DNA from 3 places in the Bacillus mesophilum genome. Region 2 is predicted to be linked to each of the others. Evidence: predicted binding sites of a transcription regulator. Region 2 holds the regulator's gene; each other region holds the start of a gene.
The links. Region 2 encodes Rex, which represses fermentation and respiration genes when NADH is low (regulators of the CRP and FNR family bind a similar motif). Its sites were predicted from a motif close to TTGTGAAATATTTCACAA; they were not measured.

Region 1: F7732_RS12050 (TorD/DmsD family molecular chaperone) is a predicted target of Rex. The motif match lies at 1,704-1,721, and genes of this name have one in related genera.
Region 3: nirB (nitrite reductase large subunit NirB) is a predicted target of Rex. The motif match lies at 2,922-2,939, and genes of this name have one in related genera.

What each region holds. Positions count from the first base shown of each region.
Region 1 is NZ_WBOT01000003.1:498,854-503,707, forward strand. It holds gene F7732_RS12045 (nuclease-related domain-containing protein) at 579-1,415, opposite strand; gene F7732_RS12050 (TorD/DmsD family molecular chaperone) at 1,750-2,415, shown strand; gene F7732_RS12055 (DMSO/selenate family reductase complex A subunit) at 2,408-4,804, shown strand; gene F7732_RS12060 (DMSO/selenate family reductase complex B subunit) at 4,824-4,854, shown strand, end outside.
Region 2 is NZ_WBOT01000009.1:4,118-8,971, forward strand. It holds gene F7732_RS19750 (ABC-F family ATP-binding cassette domain-containing protein) at 1-1,292, opposite strand, end outside; gene moaC (cyclic pyranopterin monophosphate synthase MoaC) at 1,458-1,943, shown strand; gene F7732_RS19760 (redox-sensing transcriptional repressor Rex) at 1,968-2,612, shown strand; gene F7732_RS19765 (YdiK family protein) at 2,670-2,876, opposite strand; gene F7732_RS19770 (CPBP family intramembrane glutamic endopeptidase) at 2,873-3,601, opposite strand; gene groES (co-chaperone GroES) at 3,942-4,226, shown strand; gene groL (chaperonin GroEL) at 4,283-4,854, shown strand, end outside.
Region 3 is NZ_WBOT01000004.1:358,629-363,482, forward strand. It holds gene F7732_RS14890 (catalase) at 1-256, shown strand, start outside; gene F7732_RS14895 (hypothetical protein) at 390-938, shown strand; gene F7732_RS14900 (immunity 22 family protein) at 994-1,389, shown strand; gene F7732_RS14905 (hypothetical protein) at 1,537-1,728, shown strand; gene F7732_RS14910 (exonuclease domain-containing protein) at 1,783-2,766, opposite strand; gene nirB (nitrite reductase large subunit NirB) at 3,047-4,854, shown strand, end outside.

The sequences.
Region 1 (4,854 bases), on a different contig from region 2:
TACTCCTGTGGAATTTAGAATTTGGAATATGGTGTCGCGAAAAGGGGATAAACACCCCTGTGGAATCCGTAAATTGGAAAATGGTGTCGAGAAAAGGAAAAAACACCCCTGTGGAATCTAGAATCTGGAAAATGGTGTCGCGAAAAGGGAAGAAACACCCCTTTGTAATCCATAATATGGAAAATGCTGTCGCGAAAAGGGGAGAAACACCCCTCTAAAATCTAGAATATGGAAAATAGTGTCGTGAAAAGGAGAGAAACACCCCTCTAAAATCCATAATATGGAAAATAGTGTCGCGAAAAGAGGAGAAACACCTCTCTATAATCCATAATATGGAAATTAATGTCGCGAAAAGGAGATAAACACCCCTCTATAATCCAAAATCCGGAAAATAGTGTCTTAAAAAGAAAAGAACCCCCCCAACCTAATTCTATTAACCCAAAATAACGCACAAATAAGCCTTCAACTATTCACTAACAAAAACACAATATAGCAAAAAAGCCCGTGCAATCACAATATATGGATGCACGAGCAAATGACATAATCCCAAGCATACCAGAAGACGAACCATTTAAGCATCAAACATAAAAGGATCCTCTTCCACTGCCAGTCAAGCGATAATGCCTCTTGAGTACTCTTTGTACTGTCTTTAAAGACAGGCCTCCAGTCCAATTAGAAATTCCAGCAACAGTGATTTTTTCTTCAGGAAATAGAATTTTAAACTCTTGAACGCACCGTAGTATTGCAGCGCCCAATTTCTCAACAAATCCACACTGATCACAAACCATTTTAGAGTTAGACGGAAGCATAAAAGTACGGCATGCAGGACAAGGTACTCCCTTTTTAAGCGTGTCATAGGAATAGGCAGGAAAACGTGAGTAAGGTGATTTTTCTAGCTTGTAAGAGTTTAATGCAGCAGCAAGTTTATGATGCTGGGCTTTAAGTTTAGTGGAGTGGTTATTAATCTTTTTGAGGAATCTCTTAATCTGTGTAGAAAAAATGAGTGGTTGCTGAGGATTACAGCCAAATAAATGAAATTCGGGATTAACAAATATACAATAAGCTTCTATCGGAATTTTATAGCCAAGCTCACGGCAAAAGTGGTTGAGCAGCAGCTCGCTTCGTTTGAGCTGCTGCAATGGTGATTTGATTTCCGTACCTGTGATGGAGTGCCACTTTTCTCCATTGATTGAAAAATCACCTTCATAATTCTTCACCTCAAATAAGTAGATGGTCTTTTCAGAGAAAAGCAGCGTATCGATTTGAAGTGCATTGGATGATTGGACATCCAGTGTTAAATCTTTGAGTACAATGAAAGAGCTTGATAGCTCCGTTTCAAGCCAGTGATCAAAGCGTTTTTCCCCGGCATATCCTTTTTCTAAATGATGCTTTTTCTTGAGATCAGGTAAATTCATTCTGCCTTCCAATGATTGCAGAATGATCAGCTCAATTGGTTTATTTCGATTATTACTAATAATTTTCAACTCCTAACTTATTACAGGTCTACTATATTAATTCTACTATGGTTCAAAGTCTCCTCTAAGAAGAAAAAATTCAAAAAAATCCTATGATGTTGTGAACGCAAACAACTAATCTCACAAATTCCTCCGATTTCTTTTGTTCCAATGTACTAAATTATCCCCGTATTTTTGTATTCCATGCCATATTTTTTAACCCAAAAGAGGTTTATACTAAGTTCACGAATGTGATTAAGTTCACAAAGTATTAACTTGAAAGCGGGGAATGAAGATGGAGGCGGCAGCGGAGAATTTTATGACTGTCTGGAAGGACAGGAAAGATCAGTATGATTTCCTTCATTACATTTTTAGTCAACCTGTCAGTGCAGCTGACTTGGAAGCATGGGATCTCAGCGGTATTTCTGAAAAAGCTGATTTAAACAATGATTTGCGTGACTTTATTCATACTTTATCAGCAGGGAGCTATCATGACACTGCTGATAGAGAAGGAAAGGTGTTTTTAAAGCTTTTTTTCGGGCCAGAGCATGTAATGGCTCCGCCTTGGGAATCGGTTTACCGCTCTAAGGAAGGCTTGTTGTTTGGAGAGTCAACATTGGCAGTTCGTGAGAAGCTGCGCCAATTTGGGCTTGTATCTGAAGGAGAAAATAAAGAGCCTGAGGATCATATTGCAATAGAACTCGAATTTATGAAGTACCTTATGACAGTTTCTGCTGAGGCAATACAAGACCAAGATGATTTGAAACTCAAGAAGGCTATGCTGTATCAGTTTTTACTAGTAGATGAACATCTCGTGCAATGGGTCAAGCCATTTACTGAAAGAATTATTGTTGCTGCAGAAAGTAAGTTATATAGGGGCTCTGCAACACTGCTGCGGGATTTTATCATACAAGAACATCAATACTTATCAGCGGTAAGGGAGGTCTTAGAATATGAGTGAGAATTTATTAGAGAAAATTTCGAGTCAAACCATGAAGCGCAGAACCTTCTTGAAATGGACAGGTGCTGTAGCGGCGCCAGCAGTGTTAGGAGGAGCGACTGTAGCAAATAAGCTTGTTCCATCACCGGCAGCAGCAGAGGGAACTGCTGAGAGTGTTAAGGTAGTTCCAACATGCGGCACTTTGAATTGTGGAGGAAAATGCCTGATTAAGGCTCATGTGAAAGATGGGACAATTACAAGGTTATCAACAGATGATGATCCGCGTGATAAGAATGCAGATTCCCTTAAGTTTCCGCAAATACGTGCCTGTGTAAGAGGGCGAGGATATCGGCGCCATGTCTATCATCCAGACAGGATTAAAACACCTTTGCGCCGGACTGGAAAAAGAGGAGAAGGCAAGTTTAAAGAAATTAGCTGGGAAGAGGCAATTAAAGAGATTGCCAGTGAATCGACTAGAATTAAAGAAAAATATGGTCCTGCCTCACGGTACGGAATCTATGCAACTGGTCAGACGGGACAAATTGGAAGCGGTGATACACTTATCCAGCGGCTGCTCGCATGTGACGGCGGCTTCCTTGGAAGATACTCAAATTACAGTTCTGGGCAGCATGGTGCTGCAACACCGTACACATTTGGCGTAGGTTCTGCCAGCAGCAGCCTTGACACTTTAGTAGATTCAAAGCTTATTGTCTTAAACGGCTTTAATCCGGCTGAGACCATTTTTGGACATTTTAACGTTTATTTAAGACTGGCTAAAAAAGCTGGAGCAAAGATCTATATTATTGACCCAAGAAATACAGATACTGCTGTTGGTCTTGCTGATGACTGGTTCCCGATTAAACCAACAACGGATAATGCACTGATTGCCGGTATGGCCCATGTCATGTTTAGTGAGAATCTGCAGGATCAGGCGTTCTTGGATCAATACTGTATTGGTCATGACGAAGAACATATGCCAGAAGGTGTCCCTGCTGGCGAATCCTATAAAAGCTACATCATGGGAGTAACGGATGGTGTAGAAAAAACACCTGAGTGGGCTGCAAAAGTGACTGGTTTGCCTGCACATAAGATTAAACAGCTTGCAAGAGAGGTCGCTTCAACAAAGCCGATGGCATGGATTCAGGGGAATGGAATTAATCGTCATATGAATGGTGAACAGCTTTCCCGGGGAGGATCTTTAGTTGCTGCACTGACAGGCAATATTGGTGTTAAAGGCGGCTGGGCTGGTCCTGGAGCAGCAGGCATTGCCAAGTATGTTGCGTTTCCTTCAATTGAAAATCCAACAGGCTTATCCATTCCGTGTTTTCGCTTTACAGATGCCATTGCAGATGGAGAAAATATGGGAACTGCAGAGGGAGTTAAAGGTCTTGAGGAAGGCCAAACATTGCCATCCAATATCAAGATGATTTTTAACATTGCCGGTAATGCACTGATCAATCAGCATTCAGATATTAATAAAACGATCGAGCTAATTTCAGATGAATCTCAAGTCGAGTTTATTGTCACAACGGATCTTTACATGACACCATCTGCTAAATATTCAGATATCATTCTGCCAACCTGCACATTCTTTGAACAAAGTGACTTTGTTCCGCCTTGGAGCTATGGACAGCATATTATTATGTCACAAAAGGTGATTGAACCGCTTTTCGACTCAAAAACAGAATATGAATGGATGACAGAGCTTGCAAGAGAGCTGGGTGTTGAACAGCAATTTACAGAAGGCCGTACACAGGATGACTGGGTGAAATGGATTATTAACGAAACAAGAAAAGAACAGCCCGATTTTCCAACATATGAGCAGCTGAAAAAAACAGGCATTCATAAATATGATTTTGAACCAGTAATTGCCTTTGAAGCGCAAATCAAAGATTTAAAAAATAATCCATTCGAAACGTCATCAGGCAAAATTGAGCTGTTTTCAAAAGACTTGTGGGACATGGATAATCCTGAAGAAATCCCAGCGATACCTAAGCATGTCTTATTAGAAGAAGGAGCAGAAGCTACTACAAAAGGCAAATATCCGCTTCAGCTGATTGGGTGGCACAGCAAGCGCCGCACCCACTCGTCTTATGATACAAGTGATTGGATGGAAGAGGTAGAAGGAAATATTATGTGGATGAATCCAATCGATGCAGACGAAAGAGACATAAAAGAGGGCGATCTGGTAAAGGTATTTAACGATCGGGGAGCACTTAAAATGCCTGTTAAGGTAACAAGCAGAATCCTGCCGGGTGTTATGGCAATTCCGCAGGGTGGATGGTTTACACCTGATAAGGATGGGATTGATACAAGGGGATCTATTAATGTTTTAACAACACATAAAGCTACTGCTTTAGGCCATTGCAATCCGCAGCATACAAACCTGGCACAAGCAGAAAAAGCATAAGAAAGGGGGATGCTGAAGAATGACACAACAATTAGGTTTTTATATTAATC
Region 2 (4,854 bases):
AAAACGGTTCGAACGTCTTTTTCCAGCATTTGCGGATAATCGTCCCAAAGTTCATTTAAAACTCGCTTATTGGATGTAAGCTCTGCCTGCTGCTGATCATAATACCCAATCGTTACATTAGAACCGTGCAGGATCTTCCCTTGTAAGGCTGGAAGGTTTTCAATAATAGTCTTCAGCAAAGTCGATTTCCCAATCCCATTAGGTCCCACTAAAGCGACACTGTCTCCTCTAGTAATCCGGAAAGAAAGGTTTCCAGCAACTGCTTCACCTGCATAGCCAATAGCGAGATCCATAACCTGCAGCACATCATTGCCTGATTGTCTTTCAATTTGAAAGCCAAAAGATGCTGATTTCTCATCGCCAAGGGGACGATCCATTACATCCATTCGTTCTAATTGTTTACGGCGGCTCTGTGCCCTTTTGGTCGTTGAGGCACGTGCTAGGTTTCGCTGAATAAAATCCTGAAGCTTTGAGATCTCTTCCTGCTGCTTTTCATACTGCTTCATATCACGTTCAAAATCTGCTGCTTTCTGATCTAAATAGCGGCTGTAGTTTCCGGTGAACCTTTTGATCTGATGACGTGAGATTTCATATACCTGTGTAACAACCTTGTCGAGGAAGTACCGATCATGCGAAACAATTAAAATAGCTCCTTCATAGCTCTGCAGGTAGAATTCGAGCCATGAAAGGGTCTCGATGTCCAAATGGTTTGTTGGCTCATCAAGAATAAGCAGATCAGGTTTTGTTAAGAGCAGCTTTCCGAGCGCAAGCCGTGTTTTCTGTCCGCCGCTTAAGGATGATATTTTCGCATCATATCCTATGGTATGAAAGTTCAAGCCGTGTAAAATGGAGCGGATATCTGCTTCATACTGGTAGCCTCCATTCTCTTTAAAGCTGACCTGAAGGCGATCATATTCTTTTAAAATGCGGTTATACATTTCTTCGTTGCTCATTGCGTTAGGATCAGACATCTTTTCTTCTAATGAACGCAATTCTTTTTCTTGCTGCTGTAAAGAAGCAAAAACGGTCAGCATTTCATCCCAAATTGTCAGCTCAGATTCAAGTCCTGTATTTTGCGCCAAATAGCCGATTTCAACTTCCTTTGGCTTCATGATTTCCCCGCTGTCATAAGAGATATGGCCAGCGATTATTTTTAATAAAGTCGATTTGCCTGCTCCGTTTCGTCCAACGAGCGCAATGCGGTCTCTTGTTTGTACTTCCATTTTTATATTCGTTAAAATTGGATCAGCACCAAAGCTTTTATTGAGCTGATTAACTTGTAATAGTATCATGATTTTCACCTCTGCAGTATAAGACAAGTGTATCGTATTCCGCTGAGGTTCGGCAATAAACCGGCGTTATTTGAAGAAATTTGCAAATAAATATGTGAATATGAATACAAACTATACACAAATGCACCTAAAATAGTGTATGATTCTGTTGTGAGGTGTTAGTATATGGGAGATTTAACGCATTTTAATGAAGAAGGCAGAGCTAAGATGGTTGATATTGGCGAAAAAGCCGAAACCGTTCGCACAGCTATTGCCCATTCAAGTATAAAAGTAAATGAGGTCATATACGACAAGATTACGTCTAACAGTATGAAAAAAGGAGACGTATTAGCCGTTGCACAAGTTGCCGGAATTATGGCAAGTAAAAAAACATCTGACATTATTCCAATGTGCCACCCAATTATGCTTACAAGTGTGGACATTTCTTTTGAATGGAAGCTGACAGATTCTGATCATATTCTGCAAATTACGGCTACTGCCAAAACAAAAGGCAGCACAGGTGTTGAAATGGAAGCGTTAACAGCTGCTTCAGCTTGTGCGCTGACTGTATATGATATGTGCAAGGCCGTCGATAAAGGGATGATCATTGGGGAAACCTACTTAATAGAAAAAACAGGCGGCAAAAATGGGGATTTTAAAAGAACGGAGTAGGACGGAGAATACGGAGGTACAATGATGTCAACAGAACAAACCAAAATTCCGCAGGCTACTGCAAAGCGATTACCGCTGTATTATCGATTTTTAAAAAATCTGCATGCATCAGGTAAGCTTCGGGTTTCGTCTGCGGAATTAAGTGATGCTGTAAAAGTTGATTCTGCCACGATCAGAAGGGATTTTTCTTACTTTGGAGCACTTGGAAAAAAAGGCTATGGCTACAATGTGAATTACCTGCTGTCCTTTTTTAGAAAAACGCTCGACCAAGATGAAGTAACAAAGGTTGGTTTAATTGGTGTTGGTAATCTGGGGACTGCTTTATTAAACTATAATTTCTTAAAAAACAACAATACAAAAATTGAAGTGGGCTTCGATGTTTCGCCCGATAAAGTTAATCAAAAAATTGGGGATGTATCCGTTTATCATATGGACGATCTTGAAAAGGTCATTGAAGAAAATGACATCCAAGTTGTGATCTTAACTGTACCTTCTCAGCATGCTCAGACGATTACAGATAGAATTTCACAAAGCACAGTAAAAGGAATTTTAAACTTTACTCCTGCTAGATTAACTGTGCCCCCAGCAATCAGGGTTCACCATATCGACTTAGCCGTGGAATTGCAATCATTAATTTATTTCTTAAAACATTACCCGGCAGATATGTAGGAGATCCCTCCAGGAAAGCATGTCTTGTTCAAAATAAAAATGAGCCCTTATACAGGCTCATTTTTTGTTTTCAAGATTTTTAAGCTTAAAGTGGAAGCTGATCATTTTGAGGCCAGCTCCAATGTCAAAGGTAGCAATGATAATGAGAAGGTTTGTCATGAATCCCCACTCTCCGTTTTGCTGAAGACTTTGAATAGCGATGTAGACAAATAGTATGCCAAGGATCAAATAAATGATGCCTGAAAACAGAGGAGTTCTTCTCATAGTAACCCTCCAATAAATGCTGCCACATGTTCCATTTCCTCCAGCCATTTTTCGATTTCTTCCATGTTAAGCTGCATGACGACTACAAGAGAATTCATGGCTACGTGAGCAAAGATCGGCACAAGGATCCGTTTTGTTTTTACATATAGAAAGGCAAACGTGAACCCCATCGCTGAATAGAGAAGCAAATGTTCAAATTCAGTATGTGCTGCCGCAAAGATGACAGAGCTAAGGAGCGCTGATATGAAAAAGTTAAAGCGTTTATGCAGGCTGCCGAAAATAATCTTCCGGAAAATGATTTCTTCTAAAATCGGTCCAATGATCGACACAACAAGAATAACAATTGACGACGTTTCAATGATACTCATGATTTGCTGTGTGTTCTCTGAACCCATTTCAATGCCAATCATATATTCAATATTTGCAGCAACAGACTGTGCAATCAGTGCTAAAAACACCCCGCCAATGGCCCAGGCGATCGATTTTACAACGGATGATTGCTCAGATAAACTCCGCTCCACTTTCATATCCTTTCGCAGCAGGAAAAGAATGATGATGAGGGCTAGAGAAAAGCTAATCACAAGCCAAGAAGACACGGCCGTACCTTGATCCATTCTAGTGCCAGTTATAAGCTCACTTCCAAACACCATAAGCGGCAAGCCGACAATGGAGGAAAGCTGCATGGCAATATACACAATTAAAATAATCCAGTATTCTTTTTTCAAATGATGATCTCCCTTATGACATAGAATCAAGCATATGCTCTTTTAACCATTTTACTCATAAAGAGGGACTTCTTTCAAATAGAAGGCTACCCCGAACAGCCTTTATGCATAAAAAGAATGTGAATGTATATAATGAAGAGGTTGCCAGAAATGGATCTTTCTGGACTCTGGCATAGGCAATAATAGACTTCCTTTTAAAGTCTAAAATTTTTTATGAAAAATACAGCATCATGCTTGCAAATAAAAGTCAGAACTATTAATATAATAAATGTGTTAGCACTCAAGTCGATAGAGTGCTAATAAATAAATCACTACATAATGATTGAGGAGGTTGTTTCACTTGTTAAAGCCACTAGGTGATCGAATTATTATCGAGCTTGTTGAAACTGAAGAAAAAACTGCAAGCGGTATCGTGCTTCCAGACTCTGCAAAGGAAAAGCCGCAGGAAGGCAAAGTCGTAGCGGTTGGTACTGGACGCGTGCTTGAAAATGGTGAGCGTGTTGCATTGGAAGTTGCTGATGGTGACCGCATTATCTTCTCAAAATATGCTGGAACTGAAGTTAAATACGAAGGCAAAGAATATTTAATTCTTCGTGAAAACGATATTCTCGCAGTAATCGGATAAATCAAAAATAGACTTAGACTTATATTAATTTAAAATCTTTGAGGAGGTTATTACAAATGGCAAAAGAGATTAAATTCAGTGAAGAAGCTCGCCGCTCTATGCTGCGCGGGGTTGATACACTTGCAGATGCAGTAAAAGTAACTCTTGGACCAAAAGGACGCAACGTGGTTCTTGAGAAAAAATTCGGATCTCCGTTAATTACAAATGACGGTGTGACAATCGCGAAAGAAATCGAACTTGAAGATGCATTCGAAAACATGGGTGCGAAGCTTGTAGCAGAAGTAGCAAGCAAAACAAATGATGTTGCTGGTGACGGTACTACAACTGCAACGGTTCTTGCTCAAGCAATGATCCGCGAAGGTCTTAAAAACGTAACAGCTGGCGCAAACCCAATGGGTATCCGCAAAGGTATGGAAAAAGCGGTTCTTACAGCTGTTGAAGAGTTAAAAGCTATTTCTAAGCCAATTGAAGGCAAAGAGTCCATTGCACAGGTTGCTGCAATCTCTGCTGCTGACGAAGAAGTTGGCCAATTAATCGCTGAAGCAATGGAGCGCGTTGGCAACGATGGTGTTATCACAATTGAAGAATCTAAAGGTTTCACAACTGAGCTTGATGTGGTTGAAGGTAT
Region 3 (4,854 bases), on a different contig from region 2:
TACGCTATATGACTCTCTGTATATAGTTGGCGGGGAAAGTGCTAATCAAACTTCCTTTGATATTAATACTTTAGATTTTGTAAACGGAATATACAAATATTATAAGCCGATTGGTGTGGCGACAACAGGACAGTCCTATATTCAGCCTTCTGAATACAATAATTTAGATGGTGTCGTGTTTGCAGCTGAAAATCAAGATTTTAATGAGGCGTTTGTTTCGGCGATTACGGTTCGGCGTTTTTGGGATCGAAGGTAGAGATCTATTATTAAAGCATACGAAATTGTTTGGGAAATATCATACTGTTATACTGTACTTACAAATACATTAGACTAGAAGATCACCTAATGGTGATCTTTTTACTGCTTACAATTAAGATGAGGTGATTAAAATGAAAAAAGTAATAACGTTATTCTTTTTCTTTAGTCTTTTAGTCATTAACTCTTTTCCTTCATTCGTAAGTGCTTGTTCATGCGCGGAATTACCAAGTGTTAAGGAAGAAATAGAACGTTCAGACGCAGTATTCAGTGGAACGGTTTTGGATATAAGAGAAAAGCGAAATTCATCAAAGTCCGTTCTTTTTGAAGTAAGGAACATTTGGAAGGGTGCAGATGAATCGCAGATTATTATTACTACAGGGCAAGGTGGGGGCGATTGCGGATTTAATTTTTTAGAGGGAACAGAATACTTGGTATATGCTAGTGAATCCACTACATTCGGTGAAAAAAATCTAGCAAGTAGCATTTGTGATCGCACCAATAAAATGACTTCTCTGCAAGAGGATATAGCCATACTGGGTGATGGGCAGCCTCCGACGAAAGAAGTCGATTTAACAAGAGAACATGAAGGAAGTAATCTCTATATATGGGTTACAGCAGCTGTAATAATGGGAATCATGGCTTTTGTGATCTTAGTTATAAAAAAACAAAGGAAAAAATAGATAACTGATCAGCTAATATGGAGAATAATTTGACTAAATTCAGGAGGTGTAATTTATGCAATCTAACAGTGCGGTATCGATTTGGTTCGGAGTCTCTAAATCTCTTCATAACCTTGAAGAATATGTTGAAGTGACTTATACAGAAGATGGAGATTCAATCGATTCCAGATTTGGCACAAGTTTTGGATTTGGTTACTATGATGAAGATAAAATTGAGATTCACTTTTTTGAGGAACCGTTAAGTGATCTGGACGAAATACTGAAAGACTTTTCTTATAGTGGAAGCTTTATTCCAAGCTTAAAAACAGTCATACAAGGTGATCATTTAGCTCATAAAATTAACTCTGTAATATTATTATATGATCTTGAAGATGATATTTTGAGCAGTGAAGAAGGATCGGGAAATATAGAAATGAAATACATTGCTACAGTACCGTACATGGAAGATTAGTTTTCTAATTCTGATATGATGTAATTTATCTGTACTATTTTTGATTTAAAATTTTACATAACAGTTTTCTTCTTCAATTGTTAAATGGCTTTGAGGATTTCAGTATTCACCTTTAGAATGAGGTTACGAACAAAAGGAGGCTATAAAATGAAAATATTATTTAAAATGTTATCAGATTATGGGAAGTTTAACTATGAGCAAATCAAGGAAAGCATTCCAGAGCCAAACGAAGAATCACGTTATGTTGTTTACTACGGATCACTGATGGAACCATCAACAACTACTAAGACAAATAAAACAATGCATTATTCTAAATTTGAAAAGCCGATTACGCTGTAATCGGCTTTTTCTTTGCAGTTTCGGTGTGCTTGTGAAACAAGAAAATTCGGGGCGTCACTGTGACTGCTTAAAACTCAAACTCATCAGTCCATCTACAAGTTGCCGGAATTGTTCTTCGTTAATCACTTCAATCGGAAGACCTTCTGCCTGGAGGGCTGCCGCCTTTTTTTCCTTTGAGCTCACGCCTGCACTGCCAACCAGTGTTTTATCCTGTGTGCCGACAACAAGATAACTGGTTTGTTTCGTTACACCGCTTTTAAGCAATCCGCCATGATCCACAACCTGCTGCATGGCTTCTGCACGATCCATCCCAGCTAATTCACCTGTAAATACAACATGTTTTCCGTAAAGAGGATGCTGTTCATCAAACTCTGTTTTGCTTGTTGTAATAGATGAAATCGCTGGCGCACTGGCAAAGCGTTTCTTTGCTGGTGCCGCCGTTTTTTTACCGAAAGTAGTTTGATGCTTTAATTCTGAAAAAGACTTTAATGAAACAGAACGATAGGTGCTTAAAAATGTTTCCAGTGATTTACGTCTTTTTGCTTTTACACAGTTGATGACAAGCTGTGCACATGTAATTGCATCTGATAAAGCATGATGATGCTGATCTAATTGGACTCCAAAGCGTTCGGCGCGATCTTTGAGAGATCCGCTGACTCTTTCGCGGCCAAGCGCACATGAGCTGATGGGAATACTGCATGCATAAGTGAATTCAGGGATATCCAGTTTGTGTGTGAGCAAGCAGTTTTTCAGCACACTCATATCAAACTGAGCATTATGAGCAATTATGAGATGCTCTCCTTGAAAATATTGCTGGATCTCCTTCCACACTTCATCAAATGTTGGTGCATTTCTAACATCATCTTCTGTAATTCCATGCACCCGTACCATCCCCGGATCCATAAACAGTGTTGGAGGCTGAATAAGATAATATTTTTCGTCTATAATCGAGTTGTTTTCAACAAATGCCATTCCGATTGAACAGGCGCTGTCCAGACGGTTATTGGCAATTTCAAAGTCAATTGCAATAAAATCCATCGTTTTTCTCCCTTCATACAGAGATTGCTTATTCATAGTTTAATAGAAATAGCAGGGAAAATCCAAGTGGAGGGTTTTACCTGTGAAACAAGAAAATTCGGGGCGTCACTGTGACTGTGTCAAAAATGTGAATCAAAAACCAAAAAAATATGATATTGTGAAGTTATTCACAATATCAATTCTATTTATCTTGTATAATAAATCTATAAACAATATACCTAAAGAAGAAACCTATCAGCATGTTTATGTGAAATATTGAGCAAATTTAGGAGGTTATAAAATGAAAAAACAATTAGTTATGATCGGGAACGGCATGGCGGGAGTAAGAGCAATCGAAGAAATTCTTAAATTAAATAAAGAGGAATTTGAGATAACGATCTTTGGAAAAGAGCCATATCCTAACTATAACCGCATCCAATTATCACATGTGCTGCAGGGTGATACAACAGTGGAAGAGATCATTATGAATGATTGGGATTGGTATAAGGAGAATCATATTCAGCTATTTACAAACGAAAGCATTGTGAAAATCAATCCTGAAAACAAAACAGTGGAGAGCAGCAATGGGCGCATCACTGCATATGACAAGTTAATTATAGCGACAGGCTCCAGTCCGTTTATTCTGCCCGTAAAGGGTGCAGACAAACAGGGCGTAACTGGTTTTCGTGATATACATGATTGTGAAATAATGATCAAGACGGCAGAGTCTTATAAAAATGCGGTTGTCATTGGCGGAGGTCTACTTGGACTTGAAGCAGCACGCGGTCTAATTGATCTTGGCATGAAGGTTGATGTGGTTCATTTAATGCCGCATCTAATGGAAAGACAGCTTGATCCAACAGCCTCACAAATGCTGCAGAGAGAACTTGAAAGCCAGGGAATGAACTTCCTGATGGAAAAACAAACAGAAGAAATTCTAGGGGAAGAGCGGGTAACAGTCATTCGTTTCACAGATGGAAGCGAAACGGCTGCTGATTTAGTTGTTATGGCTGTTGGAATAAAACCGAATATTGAGCTTGCAGCAGCTTGCGGCTTGGAAGTGAATCGCGGAATTGTCGTCAACGATTATATTGAAACAAGCATTCCTGATATTTATGCAGTCGGCGAGTGTGCAGAGCACCGGGAAGTCACATACGGTCTTGTAGCTCCCTTATATGAGCAAGCAAAAGTGCTTGCAGAAACAATCGTTGGCAAATGCGAAAGTACTTATGAAGGTTCAATTACAGGCACACAATTAAAGGTCTCTGGTGTGGACTTATATTCTGCTGGAGAAATAATGGATGACCCTTCTGTAAAAGCGATCAAAGTTCACAATGAATTTGATGGCATTTACAAGAAAATTCTTGTGCGCGACAACAAAATTGCAGGAATTGTTCTTTACGGAAATACAAAGGACAGCAGTAAATTATTCCGGATGATGATGGCCAAAGAAGAAATTACCGACCTTACAGACACTTCTCTACTGCAGAAAGCAGGAGAGGAAGGGGCGGAGGATATCGGTTCGATTCCAGCTGAAGAAGTGATTTGCGGCTGTAATGGTGTGACAAAAGGAACAATCGTTGAAGCCATCCAAACACAAGGCTTAACAACATTAATCCAAGTTTCCGGCTGCACAAATGCAGGCAGATCCTGCGGACGCTGTAAACCGCTAGTCAATGATATCCTCATGCATACACTTGGCGATAGTTTTGATGCTTCTCTTGCAAAAGATTCGCTTTGCGGCTGTACAGCACTCAGCCGGGATGAAGTCGTAGAAGAAATTCGCACAAAAGGTTTAACAACAGTAAAAGAAGTGATGAACGTTCTCGAATGGAAGCAGGAGGAAGGCTGCAGCAAATGCCGCCCAGCGATCAATTATTTCCTAGGCATGGTTCATATGGATGCATACCAGGATGACCGAGATTCTCGTCTTGTAAATGAAAAAATGCATGCAAACATTCAAAAGGATGGCACGTACTCTGTTGTACCGCGGATGTATGGCGGCGTGACAAATGCAAAAGATTTAATGAAAATTGCTCAAATTGCTGAAAAATATAATGTGCCGCTTGTGAAGTTAACAGGAGGACAGAGAATTGGCCTCTTTGGTGT